DNA from 3 places in the Variovorax sp. SRS16 genome. Region 2 is predicted to be linked to each of the others. Evidence: riboswitches for the same ligand, from Rfam matches in the RefSeq annotation. Region 2 holds a riboswitch; each other region holds the start of a gene.
What was found. Region 2 has a riboswitch for glycine ahead of E5P2_RS21300 (D-amino acid dehydrogenase). Riboswitches for the same ligand answer to the same signal wherever they lie in the genome.

Region 1 (3,883 bases), 3.9 Mb from region 2:
GCGGCTTCGCGCCGCACACGGCGCTCGTGCATGCCGACCCCGCCACGCAGGATCTCACCGAGCTGATCGCGGAAATGGCCGAGCGCACCGACACCGGCTATCTGTTCGGCGGTCTGTCGTCGGGGCGTGGCGGCGCCCTTCAGTTCGCGATCGGCGGCAACGGCAATATCCGCGGCCATGGCGCGGCGGGCGGCGTGTTCTCGGGCGGCCTCTCGGGCGTGGTGTTCGGCGAAGGCGTGCGGCTGGTCTCGCGCGTCACGCAGGGCTGCCAGCCCGTGTCGCGCGAACGCGAGATCACCGAAGCCGACGGCAACCTGCTGCTCAAGCTCGACGGCGAACCGGCGCTCGACGTGCTGCTGGCCGATCTGCATGTGTCGCTCGACATGCCGCAGCAGGCGATCGACGCGGTGCGCGCCACGCTGGTCGGTCTCGCCGATGCGGGCAGCGACGGCATCCGGCGCACCGGCGACCTGGGCGCCGACGTGCTGGTGCGGCACATCATCGGGCTCGATCCGACGCGTCGCGGCGTGGCGATCGCCGACGTCGCCGAAGCCGGCATGCGCATGACCTTCTGCCGCCGCAATGCGCAGGCGGCGCGCGCCGATCTCATGCGCGTCTGTGCCGAGATCCGCGAGGAACTCGAACCCGAGGAGCAGACGCTGGCGACGGCGCGCGAGGTCGCGGCCGGCGAGGCCGAGGCCGCGCCCCATCCCGCGCGCCGCATCGCGGGCGCGGTGTACGTGAGCTGCTCCGGCCGCGGCGGCCCGCATTTCGGCGCGCCCGGCGCGGAGCTGCAGATCGTGCGGCATGCGCTCGGCGACGTGCCGCTGGTCGGCTTCTTCGCGGCCGGCGAGATCGCGCGGCATCACCTGTACGGCTACACCGGCGTGCTGACGGTCTTCACCGGCGCCGATTGAGCGCGAGGCGGCCTGCGCCGGCCTACATGCCGCGGAAGGCGAACTCGAGTTCGGGCCGCAGGCCGCTCATGATCCGGGCGATCGACTTGCCGGCGCCGCAGACGTGCACCCAGCCATGCGCGCCGGGCGCCGTGTTGAGGAACAGGTTGGGCAGCCGCGTCTTGCCGATCATGGGCAGCCCGTTCCGGCTCACCGCATGCCCGACGGTTTCGAGCGTGGCGTGCGCCGTGTCGGCGGCGCCGGGGAACAGCTGCTCGAAGCGGCGCAGGATGGCGTCGAAGCGATCGGAGTCGGCTTCGCCTTCCTCGTCGAGGCGGTCGCGCGCGAAGCCCGAGACCCGCAGGGAATCGCCCGCCGGCGTCTCGATGCGCATGATGCGCAGCTTGCCCTGGCGGTCCCGCAGGGTCACGCGCGGAGCGCGGGCGGCGTCCTTGACCGGCATCGTGACGATGTACTCGCGCAGGTGGCGCAGCGGCATCGCGATGCCCAGCTGCTGCGCATGCGGCGCGCCGGCCGCGCCGAGCGCGAGCACATAGGCCTGGGCGCGCATGGCCGTGGGCCGGCCGCCGGCATCGCGCAGTTCGACGTGGTCGATGCGGCCCTCGCGCTCGTGCAGCGACACCACCGTGTGCTTCATCGCGAAGCGGACCCCGGCCGCGCGGCACAGGAAGACGAGGCTGGCCGCGAACTGGGCCGGATCGCGCGCCGGGTCGTCCTGCGCATAGGCCGCGCCGGCGAGGCCTATGCGCATCGCCTGCAGCGCCGGCTCGATGCGCAGCGCGTCCTCGGGCGAGAGCAGGCGTTCTTCGCAGCCCAGCCTGTTCCAGTGCGCGGCGCGGGCCGTGCGGTCCTCGAAAGCGGCGGTGTCCGTGTAAAGGCTCAGCAGGCCTGCGGTGCGCGCGCTCTGGGGCATGCCGGCCTCGTCGCTCAGCGCGCGCACGCTTTCGCGGCTGTAGGCGGCCAGGCGAACGAGATGCTCGAACGGATCGGGCTTGCGGCGTTCGCCGATGGCACGGTCGAGCAGCCGGGCCAAGTGCCTTCGCAGGCGGCTGTACAGCGCCGATTCCTTGCGCTTCGTGCCGGCAGGGGATGAGGACAGTGCCGCCGGCTGCGCTGCGGCGCCTTCCTCATGGCGGTTCACGCGGCCGCGCGCCTTGGCCGCGGGGCTCGCGTGCCGGTCGACCACCGTCACCTCGTGGCCCAGCTGTTGCAGGTAGTAGGCCGATGCGACGCCGAGCAGGCCGGCGCCCAGAACAATCACGCGCATGTCCGTATCCTTTTTGGATGGCACGAACGGCGGGTGGCGGCGCGGATGGCGGCCTTCACCCGGGGTTCAGACTGCCGCTCCCCCTGTCTTGTACCTGAGAGATTCACCCGCGTGCGACCCGCAGCGGGCTTGCTCCTTCGGTGCGCCGCGTGCCGCGGCGGCTCTCCAGTCGGCGATTGATCAACAACGATGCAGTGATCGAATCGCCTTCGGCGATTCACCTGAGCGTTCATGGGAGTTTGCGCCATCGGTGGGATGGGGACCATCCGCTTTCTGCGATCGGTAGTCTAGCGCAGAAACCGGTTTCTTGAATCATGTGGGCGACCCGCTCAAGCCCGGCGCAGGCGCGTGAAAAGCTCGAATTCCCAGTTGCGCATGCCGAGCAGCAAGGTATAGCCCTCGCGCTCCTTGGGCGACAGCTTCTGGTCGGTCTGGTGCTGCTGGGCGAAGTCCTGGGCCACGCGCTGCAGGCGTTCGAGGAAAGCGGGCGCCAGCGAGCGGCTGATCGAGCCGTGGACCAGCAGCAGGCCTTCGGCCGGCCCGTCGAAGCCGCCCTTGTAGTAGTCGAGCACCACGTTCTCGCGGAAGAAATCCATCACCGGGCCATGCGGGCGCCAGCGGAAGGTCTTGGCCAGCTTGAGGCGGTAGCGGTTCAGCGGACGCAGCTCGATGATGCCGATGCGGTCCAGCTGGGCCAGGTAGCCGATGCACTCGGCCTGGCTGATCCGGTAGGCGGTGACGATCTGCTCCAGCGTCCACTGGCTCAGCACGTTGATCGCCACCAGCAGCAGCTTCTTGTCCTTGACCACGGCATTTTCCTGCTCGAGCGTCAGCTCCTTCAGCAAGGGCTGGTCGTCGGCCACGCGGCGGGCGAGTTCGGCGAAATCGATCTTGAGTGCGCGGCAGATCGCGTCGACCCGCGTGAGCGGCATGTCGCCCTTGGCGAGCATGCGCTTGACGCTGGACTCGGCCATGTCGAGCGACTTGGCGAGATCCGCATAGGTCATGCGGGCATTCTTGAGTTCGTTCTTCAGGGCCTGGACGAGGTCGACGGTGGTGCTCATGGGAAGAGTATTGCCTGTTGATACCAAGGGGCGTTGGAAATTGCTCCGTATCGATTTTCGATGCCCGAGAGGGGGTTGGCAACCTACATTCCGCCCCACCGCCACCTCTCGGAGCCCGCCATGTCCCTGCTGCCTTCCCTTTCCCGCCGCGAGCGCGGCCTGCTGTCCGTGTTCGCGTTGCTGACCCTGGTCGCGGTCGCCGGGCCGGACCTGCAAGCGACCGAACTGCCGCCGGCCGTGTTCGCCGATACCCAGGCCTGGCACGGGCTGCCGAACGCGATGGATGTGCTCAGCAACCTGCCCTTCCTGGTCATCGGGCTCTGGGGCCTGCGCTGGCTGCACTGGCTCGACCGGGCGCATGAAGACGTGCTGGATGCGGTGCCGCTGCCGCCATCGATGGTCCATCCGCCGGTCAATGCCCTCGATTGCGCCTGGATGTTCTTCGCCGGCCTGATCCTCACCGCCGCCGGCTCGGCGTTCTACCACCTGCAGCCCGACGACCTGCGCCTGGCGGCGGACCGCGCCGGCATGGCGGTCGTCTTCGCGGGGCTGGTCGGCTTCGCCGTCTGCGAACGGGTCAGTGCACGCGCCGGCTGGCCGGCCGCGTGGTTCGTGCTGGCGGCCGGGCTGCTGGC
Region 2 (3,883 bases):
TTGGGAATCGACGGCCGGCTCACGGCCGCGCACAGGGATCGCGCACGCGCGCGCCTGTCCGAGGCCGCCGCGGCGGGCCTTGTGGGCAGAAAGGGCGTGATGTGCAGGCGGGTTGCCTGCGGACGCGGGGCGCGGTCGAACGCGACCGGCCGGCGCCGTCGTCAATGCGCTATGTCCACACCGAGTGCCGGCGCAGTGCGATGCGGGGATGGATCCGTGGGGACATCGGGTGAACCTCTTTGAACTGTTCGGCAGGCATCAATGAAGCGCCAGGTGCAGCCCGAGAATAGAGAGCGAACGACCGACGGGAAAATCGTTCTTTCCGATGGCAGCCATGTGATGGCGCAATAGCTGCGCCATCACTCCGGCGCAATTACGCGCCCTGCAGGCCGAGGACCGGCGGCCGCGGCGTCGCGCCGGTGAAGGCGAAATCCACCTCCGGCGCGAGGCCGCTCACGATGCGCGCGATCGACTTGCCCGAACCGCAGGCGTGCGTCCAGCCCAGCGTGCCATGGCCGGTGTTGAGGAACAGGTTCGGCAACCGGGTGGCGCCGATCAGCGGCACGTTGCTCGGCGTGGCGGGACGCAGCCCGGTCCAGAACTGGGCCTGCGTCGTGTCGCCGGCGCCGGGGAACAGCTGCTCGACGCGCCGCACGATGGCCTCGCAGCGCACGCGGTTCAGGTCGCGGTCGTAGCCGTTGAGTTCGGCCGTGCCGGCGATGCGCATGCGGTCGCCCGTGGCCGAGGTGTAGCGCGAGAACACCAGCTTGTATTCGTCGTCGGTGAGCGAGACCTGATAGGCCTTCGAGGCATCGATGACCGGCAGCGTGACCGAATAGCCCTTGGCCGGATAGATCGGCAGCCGGATGCCCAGCGGCGCCGCGTAGAGCGGACTGAGCGAGCCCATCGCGAGCACGAAGGCATCGCCGCGGATGCGCTGGAAGCGGCCTTCGCTGTCGGTCGCCTCGACGTGGTCGATGCTGCCGCCGGCCTCGCGGATCGCGGTCACCGTGTGGCTCATGAGGAACTTCACGCCGGCCGCCTCGCAGAGCTTGACCAGCTCGCGCGCGAAGCGGTTGGCATCGCCCGACTCGTCCTCGGCCGTGTAGGTGGCGCCGGCCAGCTGCGGGCGGATATGGGCCAGCGCGGGTTCGAGCCGCACGGCTTCGTCGGCCGAGATCACCTGGCGCTCGCAGCCGAGCGCGCGCATCTGCTCGGCGGGCTTGAGGGCGCCGTCGAATTCCTTTGGCGTCGTATAGAAGTGCAGGATGCCCTGCGTGCGCTGGTCGTAGTCGAGGCCGGTGTCGCGGCGCAGCTGCTGCAGCGTCGCGCGGCTGTAGGTGCCGAGCCGCACGATCTGCTCGATGTTGTGGCGGGTGCGCGCCGGCGTGCATTCACGCAGGAACTGCAGGCCCCAGAGCCACTGCCGCATGTCGGCGCGAATGCGAAAGAGCAGCGGCGCGTCTTCCTTGCCGAGCCATTGCAGCACCTTCCATGGTGCGCTCGGGTTGGCCCAGGGTTCGGCATGGCTGACCGAGATCTGGCCGCCGTTGGCGAAGCTGGTTTCGGCGGCCGGCGTGGCCTGCCGGTCGATCACGGTCACGTCGTGGCCGAGTTGCTGGAGGTAGTAGGCCGAGGTGACGCCGAGCAGGCCGGCGCCGAGAACGATCACGCGCATGTCAAGAACCCCTTCGAGGTTTTGGCGCTCGAACACGGCGAAACGGATGCTGCAAAAAGAAAAGCAACCGGAACGCATGTTCGAGTTGCCGCTCCCCCTGTCCTCGGTACCTGAGAGATTCACCCCCTGCGGCGCAGCGGGCTTGCTCCTTCGGTGCATCACGTGGCGTGATGGCTCTCCAGACGGCTCTGACGATGGTTGCAGTACGGGCTCATCACGTGAGCCGACCTGAGCGTTTATGGGAGTTTGCGCCTTCGGTGAAGCCGCTCGCGCGGCCTGCTCTCCTGCGAGCGCGAGTCTAACCGAAGCAGGACGCGCGGTCGATGCGCGCGTGCGGCGCGATGCATCACTTCGCGCGATGCCTCGCATCCAAAGGAACGATTTTTTCTTTCGTCCGCGGCCTTCGACAATTTTCGCTTCTGCCCTATCGGCTATCGAAGCGCGAAGCGACCATGAAAAGCTCTTCTCTTTTGCACGTGACGGTGAGCGCCGTCCGCCGCGAAGCCCGGCACATCGTGAGCCTCGAGCTGCGTCCGCGCACGGGAGAAGCGTTGCCGGTCTTCGAGCCCGGGGCGCACATCGACCTGCACCTCGCGCCGGATCTGGTCCGCAGCTACTCGCTGCTGAACCCGGACACCGAAGGCGATCGCTACCGGATCGCCGTCCTCAACGACAGGAACAGCCGCGGCGGATCGCGCCATGTCCACGAGCGGCTCGCGGTCGGATCGATGCTGGACATCTCGCCGCCGCGCAATCATTTCCCGTTGAATGCCGATGCCTCGAGATCGGTCCTGCTGGCGGGCGGCATCGGCATCACGCCGATCCTCGCCATGCACGAGCGGCTTGCGGCGCTGGGCAAGCCGGCTTCGCTGCTGTACTGCGCGCGGTCCCGGCCGGAGGCGGCATTCTGCGAACGCCTCGGGTCGTCGAGGAACGTCAGCTTCCATTTCGACGAAGAGCAGGGAAGGCCGCCCGATCTGCGCGACTTCCTCGCGCGCGAACCGGCGGCGAGCGATTTCTATTGCTGCGGGCCGGCGCCGATGATCGCCGCCTTCGAGCGCATCTGCGAGGAACTCGGCTTCAGGAAGGTCCATGTCGAACGCTTTGCGGCGGATGCGGGGGGCGGGGTGTCGCGGCAGCAACATCCCTACACAGTGACGCTGACGCGCACCGGCCGGACCCTTGCCGTACAGCCGGGCGTCGCGCTGCTCGATGCCCTGCACAAAGCCGGCATCGACGCCGATTGCGGTTGCCGCGAGGGCGTCTGCCGCGCCTGCGAGACACGGGTGCTCGAGGGCATTCCGGCGCACCGGGATTCGGTGCTCTCGAGCGAGGAGCGCGCGTCGAACCGGACGATGATGGTCTGCGTGTCGGGCTGCGTCGGCGAACACCTCGTTCTCGATCTCTGAGCCGGTCATCGGCAGGAAACCCCTGTCCAGCGCCTGCAGCCAGGGCAGCGCTTCCCGCCGCTCGGCTGTTCTGCCAGCCGCCGAGGCAGACAAAACACCCCTTAAAACGCGCCCCCGTGTGAAATGCATCACGTGAAATGATTAGTCCTTAGGTACTACATGTAATTACAATTGGCTACATGAAGTCACATGCAGGCCACCGTTCGGGGAGGCAGGGAAACCTGGCCTTCGGATCGTTCGTCGGATAAAAGCCGATGCTCTACAGCCTGCTCCAACGCCTCGCCCTGGGCCCGCTGCCCATGACGTTCACGAACGCCCAGGAGATCGAGCATCTGCGCACGCTCAGGGACGGCGGCTGGGTCAAGGTCTCTTTCACCCCGGGGACCAAGCCGGGCCAGGGGACGGCGACGGTGACCGAACTGACCGCCCTGGGCAGGGTGGCCATGCGCTTCATTCCACCTGAGTAGGAGCAAGCCATGCGAGCACTCGTCTGCACCCTGGTCGGCCTCGCCGTCTTTGCCGGTTGTACCGCCGTCTGGTGGTTCTATTGGCCGGTGTGGCAGGTCGAGATGCAGGTCAAGAGCAAGCTCCCCCCGTCCGGTGTCGCGGCGTTCTCGAACGTGACCTACAACCGCAGCACCCGCACGGGTTGCGGCTACCTGAACGCCACCGGCGCGCCGCGCGCGGAAATGCACTTCATCCTGATGCCGGACGGCAGCCTGAAGTTCGACCCCGATGAGCGGGTCCAGGGTTCGACCTTGCAGCAGCTTGAGGTGCTGCGCAGGCACGTCGACTA
Region 3 (3,883 bases), 2.3 Mb from region 2:
TGCGGTCGGGCAGGGAAGGGTCGAATCAGGCTTCGTCGGCGAATTTCTGATAGGCCGTGGCGTCGAGCAGCGCGTCGAGCTGCGCCGGCTCGCCGAGGCGCACCTTGAAGAACCAGCCGGCGCCGGTCGGGTCGCTGTTGGCCAGCGAAGGGTCGGCGCGCAGCGCCTCGTTGACTTCGGTGATCTCGCCCGACACGGGCATGAACACGTCGGCCGCGGCCTTGACCGACTCGACCACGCCGGCGATCTCGCCCTGCGCGAAGGTCTTGCCGATCGGGGGCAGGTCGACGAAGACCACGTCGCCGAGCGCATCCTGCGCATGCAGCGTGATGCCGACCGTGGCGGTGTTGCCGTCCCCGGGCTGGACCCATTCGTGGTCCTTGGTGTACTTGATGGTCATGAAGGAATCTCCTGGAAAAAATGGGCCGCTTGAATGGAAGGAATCGGGTCGAGGCTCAGCCTCTGAAGTAGTGGGCGGGCACGAAGGGCATGGTGCTGACTTCCATCGGCACCGCCTTGCCGCGCACCATGGCCTGGATGCGTGTGCCGGGTTCGGCGTAGGCGAGCGCCACATAGGCCATCGCGACCGGCCGGTCGACCGTGGGGCCGAGCAGGCCGCTGGTCACGTGGCCGATCGGCTGGCCTTCGAAGGATTCGAGCAGCGTGCCGTCGCGCACCGGCACGCGCTCCAGCGCCACCAGGCCGACGCGCTTGCGCTTGAGCGTGTGGTGGTCGAGGTGGCCGGCCGTGCCGCTGGCGGCGACGAGTTGTGCCAGCACCTTCGCGGCGCCGGGAAAGCCGCCTTCGCGCGCGCCGCCGGCGCGGCGCACCTTCTGCATCGCCCACCCGAGCGAGGCCTCGACCGGCGTGGTCGTCTCGTCGATGTCGTTGCCGTAGAGGCACAGCCCCGCTTCGAGCCGCAGCGAATTGCGTGCGCCCAGGCCGACGGGCTTGACCTCGGCCTGCGCGAGCAGCAGGCGGGCCAGCGCCTCGGCGTCCTGCGCGGCGACCGAGATCTCGAAGCCGTCCTCGCCGGTGTAGCCGCTGCGCGTGACGAAGGCGGCGATGCCGCCGATCTGCACCGCACCGCCGGTCATGAAGACGAAGCGCTCGATCCCGGGCGACAGCCGCGCCAGCGTCGCCGCAGCCTGTGGCCCCTGCAGCGCCAGCAGGGCGTGGTCGGGCAGGGGTTGCACCTGGCAGCGTGCGCCGATCTTCGCGGTGATGTGGGCGATGTCGGCCTTCTTGCAGGCGCCGTTGACGATCACGAAGAGCGAATCCTTGCCTTCGTTGAAGAACATCAGGTCGTCGAGGATGCCGCCGTCGTCGTTCAGCAGCAGGCCGTAGCGCTGCCGGCCGGCCGCCAGGCCGACGACGTCGACCGGCATCAGGGTTTCGAACGCGGCCGCGGCGTCGGGGCCGACCAGCCGGAGCTGGCCCATGTGCGAGATGTCGAACAGGCCGGCGGCACTGCGCGTGTGCTTGTGCTCGGCCATCAGGCCGGCCGGGTACTGCACCGGCATCGAATAGCCGGCGAAGGGCACCATGCGTGCGCCGAGTTCCACGTGCAGGTCGTACAGCGGTGTCTTCTGAGGATCGTCACCGGATGCGGATGAGGAGGCCAAGGCACTCTCCAAAAGGGGCAGTCTCGTTCCATGGCGCGCGCCATGGGCCACCCCTGCTGTCCGCTTTACCTGAGAGATTCGCCCCACGATCGGGGTTTGCTCCTTCGGTGGACGGCCCTGCGCTTGCGCGGCGGGCCGGCTCTCTCCAGCAAGGAAACGCGCGAAAAAGATCGGCGCTTCGTCAGTCCTTTTGCCTGAGCGTTCGGGCCCGTGGATCGGTGGGACCTGCGCCTTCGGCGGCTCCGCGGGGCGGGGCTCTCTCCTGACCCTGGTGAGTGTAAGGGATCGGTGGCGCCCGGCGCCGCCGATCGGTTCAATGCAGGGGCAGGGCGGGCAGCAGCTTGTCGATGCGCTCGCGGATCGATTCGGCGCGCTCGGCGCCGGCGGCCTGCTCGATCGCCTCGAGCATGGCGTTGGCCGTCGCCAGCATCGATTCGCGGTCGCGCGCTGCGCGCAAGGCCTCGCGGAAGCGTTCGGCCAGCAGCGGGTCGCGCCGCACGAACATGCGCTCGCAGAGGTCGAACAGGAACATCCGCGTGGTGGCGAGCGACCGCTTGCCGTCGAAGACATCGGCGGCGACGGCCGCGGCGGGTTCGGGCTGCGGGGGCGGCTGGCGGTGCTGCAGATAGCCGGTGTCCATCAACTGGGCCGCGACCCGGCTGGCCTGCTCGCGGCCGCCGAAGAGCTCGCCGAAGTCGGTCACCGAGCGATGGCCGTTGGCCATCAGCAGCAGGGCGCGCTCACGCTGGCCGAGGGTCCGGCGGCCGGGCTGGAGTTCTTGATGGGCCTTGTCGGTCTTGATGAGGAACATGGGATGCTGGCTTGCGGGCGAGCCTTGCAGCATCGGGGGTGGGTGTGACGGCTTTGTGAATGGGTGATTCGAAGGGTGCGATTTCTGTTGAGGCTGTCGGCCGGGGCGAATTCCCGGCTCCGGCTTCACGTCACGCGCAACGCACAGTTCAAAGGCCCGGTGCCCCCACCCCAACCCTCCCCCAGAGGAGGAGGGAGAAAGACCCGTCACATGCCGACGTAGTTCGGCCCGCCGCCGCCCTCGGGCGTCACCCACACGATGTTCTGCGTCGGATCCTTGATGTCGCAGGTCTTGCAATGCACGCAGTTCTGCGCATTGATCTGCAGGCGCTCCTTGCCGCCTTCATCCGGCACGAACTCGTACACCCCGGCGGGACAGTAGCGGCTCTCGGGGCCGGCGTAGTCGGGCAGGTTGATCCGGGTCGGCACCGTCGCGTCCTTGAGCGTCAGGTGCGCGGGCTGGTTCTCTTCGTGGTTGGTGTTGCTCACGAAGACCGACGACAGCCGGTCGAAGGTGAGCTTGTTGTCCGGTTTCGGGTAGGCGATCTTCTTGCCGGCCGATGCCCGCTTGAGGCGCTGGTGATCGGCCTCGGTGCGGTGAATCGTCCACGGGATGTGGCCACGCAGCACGAACTGCTCGATGCCGGTCATCACCGTGCCGACCGCCAGGCCCTTCTTGAACCACTGCTTGAAGTTGCGTGCCTTGTTGAGTTCGGTGCGCAGCCAGCTCTTCTCGAAGGCCGCGGGGTAGGCCGTGAGTTCGTCGTGCTGCCGGCCGGCCATCACGGCCTCGTAGGCCGCGTCGGCCACCAGCATGCCGGTCTTGATGGCGGCATGGCTGCCCTTGATGCGGCTCGCGTTCAGGTAGCCGGCCTCGCAGCCGACCAGCGCGCCGCCGGGGAACACCGTCTTGGGCAGCGAGAGCAGGCCGCCGGCGGTGATCGCGCGTGCGCCGTAGCTCAGGCGCTTGGGCGCCTTGAGGCCCTTGTCCTGGCCTTCGAAATACCAGCGGATGTTGGGATGCGTCTTGAAGCGCTGGAACTCCTCGAAGGGGCTCATGTAGGGGTTCTGGTAGTCGAGCCCGACCACGTAGCCGATGATCAGCTGGTTGTTCTCGGCGTGGTAGACGAAGGAGCCGCCATAGGTGTCCGACGGCAGCGGCCAGCCCGCGGTGTGGATGGCCAGGCCCGGCTCGTGGCGCGCGGGATCGATCTCCCACAGCTCCTTGATGCCGATGCCGTAGCTCTGCGGATCCTTGCCCTCGTCCAGCTTGTACTTCGCGATCAGCTGGCGCCCGAGATGGCCGCGCGCGCCCTCGGCGAACACGGTGTACTTGGCATGCAGTTCCATGCCGAGCTGGAGGTTGTCGGTCGGCTCGCCGTCCTTGCCGATGCCCAGATTGCCGGTGGCGACGCCGCGCACCTTGCCGTCGTCGGTGTAGAGCACCT

Region 1: linked by a shared signal. The riboswitch ahead of E5P2_RS02630 (FAD-dependent oxidoreductase) and the one ahead of E5P2_RS21300 (D-amino acid dehydrogenase) in region 2 are both predicted to bind glycine.
Region 3: linked by a shared signal. The riboswitch ahead of gcvT (glycine cleavage system aminomethyltransferase GcvT) and the one ahead of E5P2_RS21300 (D-amino acid dehydrogenase) in region 2 are both predicted to bind glycine.

The regions. Positions count from the first base shown of each region.
Region 1 is NZ_LR594666.1:536,562-540,444, forward strand. It holds gene E5P2_RS02625 (FIST signal transduction protein) at 1-917, shown strand, start outside; gene E5P2_RS02630 (FAD-dependent oxidoreductase) at 940-2,184, opposite strand; glycine riboswitch at 2,258-2,365, opposite strand; gene E5P2_RS02635 (helix-turn-helix domain-containing protein) at 2,514-3,248, opposite strand; gene E5P2_RS02640 (hypothetical protein) at 3,369-3,883, shown strand, end outside.
Region 2 is NZ_LR594666.1:4,411,194-4,415,076, reverse strand. It holds gene E5P2_RS21300 (D-amino acid dehydrogenase) at 374-1,678, opposite strand; glycine riboswitch at 1,766-1,870, opposite strand; glycine riboswitch at 1,886-1,975, opposite strand; gene E5P2_RS21295 (PDR/VanB family oxidoreductase) at 2,131-3,087, shown strand; gene E5P2_RS21290 (hypothetical protein) at 3,342-3,554, shown strand; gene E5P2_RS21285 (hypothetical protein) at 3,564-3,883, shown strand, end outside.
Region 3 is NZ_LR594666.1:2,107,772-2,111,654, forward strand. It holds gene gcvH (glycine cleavage system protein GcvH) at 26-400, opposite strand; gene gcvT (glycine cleavage system aminomethyltransferase GcvT) at 456-1,625, opposite strand; glycine riboswitch at 1,672-1,784, opposite strand; glycine riboswitch at 1,802-1,900, opposite strand; gene E5P2_RS10245 (hypothetical protein) at 1,939-2,436, opposite strand; gene E5P2_RS10250 (electron transfer flavoprotein-ubiquinone oxidoreductase) at 2,643-3,883, opposite strand, start outside.